DNA from 2 places in the Pseudomonas arvensis genome. Region 1 is predicted to be linked to the other one. Evidence: riboswitches for the same ligand, from Rfam matches in the RefSeq annotation. Region 1 holds a riboswitch; the other holds the start of a gene.

Region 1 (4,072 bases):
AGGGCGTCATACCAGATGCGCCCTGCCCGCTCCCAGGCAAACCCGCCGATCTTCGTTGCCACCTGATAGAACGCATGGTTGGGAATCCCGGAATTGATATGTACGCCGCCATTGTCGTCATAGGTTTGCACAAAATCATCCATATGCCCCGGCTGCGGGTCCTTGCCCAGCAGCTTGTCATCAAACGCGGTGCCCGGTGCCTTCATCGAGCGCAAGGCAGTGCCTTTGATTTTCTTGGTGAACAACCCTTTGCCGATCAGCCAGTCGGCGTCCTCGGCCTTTTGCTGCAACGCGTACTGCTTGATGAGTGAGCCGAACACATCCGACAGCGACTCGTTCAACGCACCGGATTGATTGAAGTACATCAACTTGGCCTCATCCTCAGTCACGCCGTGGGCCAGTTCATGGCCGATCACGTCCAGAGCCACGGTGAAGCGGTTGAACAACTGCGCATCACCGTCCCCGAACACCATCTGCGTCGAATTCCAGAACGCATTGTTGTAGTCCTGGCCAAAATGAACGGTGGCGTCCAGCGCCATCCCGGCATCGTCGATGGAGTTGCGGTCGAACACCTGGTCAAAAAAGTCGAAGGTGGCGCCCAACCCATCATAGGCTTCGTCCACTGCGGCATCACCACTGGCAGGCTGGCCTTCAGCGCGGATCAGCTTGCCAGGCAGGCTGTCGGAGCCTTCGGCACTGTAGATAGAGCGGCGTTTTTCGGCGCCGATGGCCAGGGCCATATGCGCGGGGCCCTTGGCGGGCACCGCGACCATGCGCAGCGAACGGAACGTGCTGTCCTTGGCCCGCGTACGCAACGCGACGTCGCGCTGGGCTTTATCACCGTGGCGCGCGATCTGGTCGAGCATGTACGGCGGGATCAGGCAAAAAATCGGATTGCGATGAGGCTGGCGAACACACATTGGCTGGCTCCTTTTGCGAGGGGTGAGCGTCTGGACGACCGTTTTCAGGATAGCCGCCATGGCTTGACTCGACATTAATTGTCATCAACCTATGTTGCAGTCATGTTGATCCAACACCCGTGAGGACCGCCCGATGCCAGCACGTAAAGCCAACGCCGACCTGACCTATCGCCCCCGGCTCGCCGACCTGCGGCCGCTGCTCGCGGCCAGCCCAACCCTGTTGGAAGCCCGGGCCGCGACGCCGCGTGTTACCCCGGCCAAAGACCTGAAAAACCGCCAGGGGTACGCCGACGATTTCCTCGGTAGCTTCGAGGTGCCCTGGCCCACCGTGGCGCAGGCACTGGCGCCTGACGCGCAGCCAAAGCGCCTGGACTACACGCATTTCTCCATCACGATGTCACGCGCCCGACGACTGGCACTCTACGTGGGCGTCAATATCGACGGCGGGAAACACGTGGATATTGTGCGCAGCAACGACACCTGGGCCTACGACGGCCGCCTGCCCACCGACGCCCAGATAGGCGAAGACCTCTACGCCGGCAATGGCCTGGATCGCGGCCACTTGGTGCGGCGCCAGGATCCCAATTGGGGCGACGAGGCAAAAACCGCCAACCTCGATACGTTCCATTTCACCAACTGCTCACCGCAGATGAGCGGCTTTAACCAGAAAACCTGGCTGGAGCTGGAAGACTACATCCTCGACAACACGCAACGCTGGAAAGCGCGGGCCACGGTGTTTACCGGGCCGGTGTTCGGCGACGATGACCGCGTGTACCGGGGCGTCAAAATCCCCAAGGCGTTCTGGAAAGTGGTCGCCTACCTCAGCGACGACGGCAAGCCGTCGGCCAGTGCCTACATGATCGACCAAAGCCGCGAATTGGGTCAGCTTGAGCTGGTATTTGGCCAACTGCGGACCTACCAGCGCAGCGTGATCCAGATCGAGCAATTGACCGGCATCCGTTTCGGCAACCTGGCCGACTACGACGGGTTCAGCAACGAAGAGCGCGCCACCGGCACGCGAATTGAAGCGCTGATCCAGGGCCCCCAAGACATTCGTCTGTGAGCCACTGAACTTCAGCCTCCCTCTGCGAGGCTGAATCAACTACCATACCGCCGCCGGTTCCCCCATGGGACTAATAGGGAATTCGAAACGCCGCCCGCGGCGCCAATCGAAACTGCCCCCGCAACTGTAGGTGCCGAGCCTGCTCCTTAACGCCACTGGACCTCGTCCGGGAAGGTCGGAGCGTGGCGACGACGCATCAGTCAGGAGACCTGCCGGCCCAGCACAATCACTAACCGGCGGGGTGTCCGGGAAGGACATCCTTGCCTGCCCGACCGGCAGCGTTCGAGGGCGTATTTCCGAGCCGTACTGCCCCTGTTTCAACTACGGTTCACACGGAGATCGCCCGATGCTGCCACGCGTTATTGCCCTGATCACCGGCCTGGGTTTCTGTGCCCTGGCCCAAGCGGCGCCCACTCACTACCCGCTGACGGTCGAAAACTGCGGCAATGCCGTGACCTTCCCGCAAGCTCCTGCGCGCAGCGTGACCATCGGCCAGGCCGCCACCGAAATGCTGTATGCCTTGGGCGTCGGCGATAAAGTGGTCGGCACCTCGCTGTGGTTCAACCGTGTGCTGCCCCAGTACCAGGCGCAGAACGACAAGATCGAACGCCTGGCCAACAACGAGCCGAGCTTCGAAGCCGTGATCGCCAAGCGCCCGCAACTGGTGGCTGCCGAGCTGGAATGGGTGGTCGGCCCGCAAGGTGTGGTGGGCACCCGCGAGCAATTCCATGAACTGAAGATCCCGACCTACCTGCTGCCCTCCGACTGCGAAGGCAAGGACAACCTGGTGGGCGCCGACGGCACGCGGCTGGAGCCGTTCCGCATCGAAACCATCTACAAAAGCATCAGCCAGCTGGCCGAGATTTTCGACGTACAGGCGCGCGGCCAACAGCTCAACGATGACCTCAAGGCGCGCCTGGCCAAGTCCGTCGCCACCGTGCAGAGCAAGGGCCTCAAGCACGCCAGCGCGCTGGTGTGGTTCTCCAGCTCCGAGATGGCCAGCGACCCGTATGTGGCCGGCCACAAGGGCGTCCCCGAATTCATGCTCGAAACCCTCGGCCTGCACAACGTGGTGCAGTCCGATGAAGAGTGGCCCGCCGTCGGCTGGGAAACCATCGCCAAGGCCAACCCGACCTTCCTGGTGATCGCCCGCATGGACCGCCGCCGCTACCCCGCCGACGACCATGAAAAGAAACTCGCCTTCCTGCGCAGCGACCCGGTCACGCGCAACATGGACGCGGTGAAAAACAACCGCATCATCATCCTCGACGCCCTGGCGCTGCAGGCCAGCATCCGCACGTTCGATGGCCTTGAACAACTGGCTGGCGCCATCGACGGCTACGACCTGCACAAATGAATAAAAGCGTGATCCGCACCCTGCTCGCCCTGACGCTGCTATTGATCGCCGTACTCGCCGGCGTGGCCATCGGCGAAACCGCCATCGAGCCGCAAGTGGTGCTGCAAGTGCTCGCCAACAAACTGTGGAACGCCGGCTACCTGCTCGACCCCATCGACGAAGGCGTGGTGTGGAACTACCGCCTGACCCGCGCCCTGGTCGCCGCCGCATGCGGTGCGGGGCTGGCCACCTGCGGGGTGATCTTGCAGTCGTTGCTGCGCAACCCGCTGGCTGACCCTTACTTGCTGGGCATCAGCGCCGGCGCATCGACCGGCGCGGTATTGGTCGCGCTGATGGGCGTGGGCGGCGGGTTGATTTCGCTGTCGGCCGGCGCGTTTGTCGGCGCCATGGCGGCGTTTGCCCTGGTGATCCTGCTGGCGCGGGCCAGCAGCTCCATGAGCGGCACCGGCCAGATCATCCTTGCAGGCATCGCCGGTTCGCAGCTGTTCAATGCGCTCACCGCATTCCTGATCACCAAGTCGGCCAGTTCCGAGCAGGCCCGCGGCATCATGTTCTGGCTGCTGGGCAACCTCAGCGGCGTGCGCTGGCCGTCGGTGTGGCTGGCGGTGCCGGTGGCAGTGGCCGGCTTGGCGGTGTGCCTGTGGCATCGGCGTGCGCTGGATGCGTTCACCTTTGGCAGCGACTCGGCGGCGTCCCTCGGCATTCCGGTACGCCGCGTGCAATTTGTGCTGG
Region 2 (4,072 bases), 1.5 Mb from region 1:
CCAGCCCGCCCTGACGCAGAAACTGCCACAGGCGATCCCGAACCTCGACGCCGACGGTACTGAGGCCGCTGAGCTCCGGATCCGGGCGATCATCTCCCGGCACCAGAATCAACTGCACGCCGCGCTCCGCCAACTCCACCAAGCGTTCGATGCCGTAGCGCCAATAACCGATGCCCCCGTGCAGGGAAATCAGGATGACCTTGGCGTGGCGCAGCACCTCATCGACATACAGGTCGACCGAGGCATGGTTCTGCACTTGCATCGGGTTGGCCAGGCGCAGGCTGGGGTAGTCGTCGGGTAACTGCTGGGCCGCTTCGGCCAACAATGCCAGGCTGGAATCACCGCTGCACAGGATCACCAGCTCGGCGGGCGTTTGGCCAAGGTCGGCAATATTGTCGTCCGCGACGAAACCACCGGGCTGAGTCCTGAGCAGGTGCATGGGTTAAACGCTGAGCGCGGCGCGCAATTGCGCTTCGAGGCCGGCCGCGTCGAGGTCCTGGCCGATCAGCACCAGGCGCGTGATGCGGGCTTCATCGGCCGTCCAGGCGCGGTCGAAGTGTTTGTCGAAACGGGTGCCCACGCCCTGGATCAGCAGGCGCATCGGTTTGTTCGGGATCGCGGCGAAGCCTTTGACGCGCAGGATGCCGTGCTGCACCACCAGCTGGGTCAAGGCGTCGAGCAGCAGCGCTTCATCGGCTTGAGGCAGGTCGATGGAGATGGAGTCAAACGCATCGTGATCGTGGTCGTCTTCACCTTCGTGGTGGTGATCGTGATGGCTGTGACGACCGTCGATGTGCTCTTCGGACCCAGCACCCAGGCCAATCAGCACGTCCAGGGGTACGCGACCGCTGCTGGCTTCGATAATCTTCACGGCTGGCGGCAGCTCTTCGGCGACTTCCAGGCGGACACGGGCCAGGTCTTGCGGGCTGATCAGATCGGACTTGTTGAGGATCACCAGGTCGGCGCTGGCCAGTTGGTCGGCGAACAGCTCGTGCAGCGGCGACTCGTGGTCCAGGTTCGGGTCGAGCTTGCGCTGGGCGTCCACTTGATCGGGGAACGCAGCGAAGGTGCCAGCGGCCACGGCCGGGCTGTCGACCACGGTAATCACCGCGTCTACCGTGCAGGCGCTGCGGATTTCCGGCCACTGGAAGGCTTGTACCAGTGGTTTTGGCAGGGCCAGGCCCGAGGTTTCGATAAGGATATGGTCAAGGTCGCCGCGACGGGCGACCAACTCGCGCATCACCGGGAAGAATTCTTCCTGCACGGTGCAGCACAGGCAGCCGTTGGCCAGTTCGTAGACACGGCCGTTGGCTTCTTCTTCGGTGCAACCAATGGAGCACTGCTTGAGGATTTCACCATCAATGCCCAGCTCGCCGAACTCATTGACGATCACGGCGATGCGACGGCCCTGGGCGTTGTCGAGCATATGGCGCAGCAAGGTGGTTTTGCCCGAGCCGAGGAAGCCGGTAACGATGGTGACGGGAAGTTTGGCCAGTGTTTTCATCGGATGCCCTTGGGGGCGGGCATACGGGACGATAGGCCCTGCGGCATGGCGCAGAAGCGGATTTCGTCACCGGATCACCCCGCCCGGTTGAATTGGAAAATCGGTTGCGAGGCAGGTCTCCTGGCTTGGGGCTTGCGGGTCGCGAGACCGGCGCCGACTGCGCCTTCCCGCCGTTGATGGCAGTGGCGTGGCAGTCGGATGAACCCTTCACAGTTGCGGGGGCAGCCGCGGCTTGAACCGCGTTCCCTTCTTAGCTTCGGCCTGGGCCGAAGAACCTCGAAGGTGCAAGGCTACAGGGGCTTGCCGCATTTGACTACCGTCCCCCGCCCATGCTCTCCTACACATCTTGTTTCGGGTGCCCCTCACGGGGTGAAACGGGAAACCGGTAAATCATGCACGCCATGACCAGTCCGGTGCTGCCCCCGCAACGGTAAGCGAGTGAAGCGTCAGATCCACTGTGCCAGTACGGCATGGGAAGGCGATGCTTTATAGACCCAGTGTCCCTCGCAAGCCCGGAGACCGGCCCGAAAAATCAGATAACAAACCCGCGGTGGGCGGGCGCTGTTCGGAACCCTGCGTGCCTGGCTCGCGGGGTTTTCATGCGCTCGTTTCACCCAGACACCTGAAAGGGACGCGCCATGTCGATCATCAGCAGCACTTCGCCCTCCGCCAGCAGCACTTCTACCCTGAGCCAACGCCTGACCGCCGCCATCGGTGCGTCGATTCTCGGCGCGTGCCTGGTGTATTTCGCCGGTTTCTCGCATATCGAGGCGGTGCACAACGCTGCCCACGATACTCGCCACAGCGCCGCGTTCCCGTGCCACTGAGACCTGCCGACATGATCAAGCGTATTGCGCAAACCGCAGGGTTCACCGGCTTGCTGGCCGCCCTGCTGCTGACCCTGCTGCAAAGCTTTTGGGTCGCCCCGCTGATATTGCAGGCGGAAACCTTTGAAAAAGCCCCTGCAGCCACCGAAGTGGTGCACGAACACGCCGCCAGCGCTGCTGCCCACACCCACGATGCCGAAGCCTGGGAGCCGGAAGACGGCTGGCAGCGCGTGCTGTCCACTACGGGTGGCAACCTGGTGGTAGCGGTCGGTTTCGCGCTGATGCTGGCCGGCCTCTACACCTTGCGTGCGCCCACCCGCACGGCACAAGGCCTGCTGTGGGGTTTGGCCGGTTACGCGACCTTTGTGCTGGCACCGACGATGGGCCTGCCGCCCGAGTTGCCGGGCACGGCAGCCGCTGATCTGGCGCTGCGCCAGACGTGGTGGATCGGCACTGCGGCCTCCACCGCTGCCGGGATTGCGCTCATCGTGTTCGGCCGCAACTGGCTGCTCAAAGTGCTCGGCGCTGCCATCCTTGCGGTACCGCACGTGATCGGCGCGCCGCAACCGGAAGTGCATGCGATGCTCGCGCCGCAAGCCCTGGAAGCGCAGTTCAAAATCGCCTCGCAACTGACCAACGTGGCGTTCTGGCTGGCCCTGGGCCTGATCAGCGCCTGGCTGTTCCGCCGCAACCGCGACGATCAATACTCGGCATGACCTACGTGGTCGGCCTGGGTTGCCAGCGCGGTTGTGCGGCTCACGCCCTGCTGGCGCTGTTGGATACCGCCCTCGCCGAGGGCGGGATTGATCGCCACAGCATCACCGCACTGGCCAGCATCGACCGCAAACAGGACGAGCCAGGCTTGCTGGCGCTGGCGCGGCAGTTGAATCTGCCTTTGCAGTGCTTCAGCGCCGAGCAACTGGCCGCTTATGCAGACCGACTCAGCCACAAGTCCGCCGTCGCGTTCGCCCATACGGGCTGTTACGGCATCGCCGAAAGCGCCGCCCTGGCCCTTGCGGAACAGCTCTGCGGCGCTCCTGCCCGGTTGCTCATCACCCGCAAAAAAACCGCCCAAGCCACCTTTGCGTTGGCCTGCGCCGGTTAAACCCCCGATAATCGCCCTCCCCGATCATGAGCAATCTTCATGCTCGCCCGTTTTTGACAGGAACTCCCCAATGACCGTCTACTTCATCGGCGCAGGCCCCGGCGACCCGGAATTGATCACCGTCAAAGGCCAGCGGCTGATCCGTAGTTGCCCGGTGATCATTTACGCCGGTTCGCTGGTGCCCGCTGCGGTCCTGGAGGGGCATCAGGCAGAACAGGTGGTGAACAGCGCCGAACTGCACCTGGAGCAGATCATCGACCTGATCAAGACTGCCCACGGCAAAGGCCAGGACGTCGCGCGCGTGCACTCCGGTGATCCGAGCCTCTACGGCGCAATCGGCGAGCAAATCCGTCATTTGCGTGAACTGGGCATCCCATTCCAGATCATCCCTGGCGTCACCGCCGTAGCGGCCTGCGCCGCGCTGCTGGAGACCGAACTGACTCTGCCGGACATCGCCCAAAGCGTGATCCTGACCCGCTATGCCGATAAAACCAGCATGCCGGCCGGCGAGGACTTCGACAGTCTGGCGCGGCATGGGACAACCATGGCGATTCATCTGGGGGTCAACCATCTGGAGAAAATCGTCGCCGAACTGCTGCCGCACTATGGCGCTGATTGCCCGATTGCGGTGGTGCA

Evidence for each region. A riboswitch is a leader RNA that binds a small molecule or an ion and turns the genes downstream of it on or off. The one in region 1 is predicted to bind cobalamin.
Region 2: another riboswitch for cobalamin. It lies ahead of AB3G88_RS11705 (CbtB domain-containing protein); the one in region 1 lies ahead of AB3G88_RS18560 (ABC transporter substrate-binding protein).

Annotation. Positions count from the first base shown of each region.
Region 1 is NZ_CP162038.1:4,131,661-4,135,732, forward strand. Features, by position in the region: gene AB3G88_RS18550 (M4 family metallopeptidase) at 1-920, opposite strand, end outside; gene AB3G88_RS18555 (DNA/RNA non-specific endonuclease) at 1,054-1,983, shown strand; cobalamin riboswitch at 2,021-2,214, shown strand; gene AB3G88_RS18560 (ABC transporter substrate-binding protein) at 2,330-3,340, shown strand; gene AB3G88_RS18565 (FecCD family ABC transporter permease) at 3,337-4,072, shown strand, end outside.
Region 2 is NZ_CP162038.1:2,598,409-2,602,480, reverse strand. Features, by position in the region: gene cobN (cobaltochelatase subunit CobN) at 1-439, opposite strand, end outside; gene cobW (cobalamin biosynthesis protein CobW) at 443-1,504, opposite strand; cobalamin riboswitch at 1,598-1,798, opposite strand; cobalamin riboswitch at 1,841-2,046, shown strand; gene AB3G88_RS11705 (CbtB domain-containing protein) at 2,143-2,331, shown strand; gene AB3G88_RS11700 (CbtA family protein) at 2,343-3,047, shown strand; gene AB3G88_RS11695 (cobalamin biosynthesis protein) at 3,044-3,436, shown strand; gene cobM (precorrin-4 C(11)-methyltransferase) at 3,507-4,072, shown strand, end outside.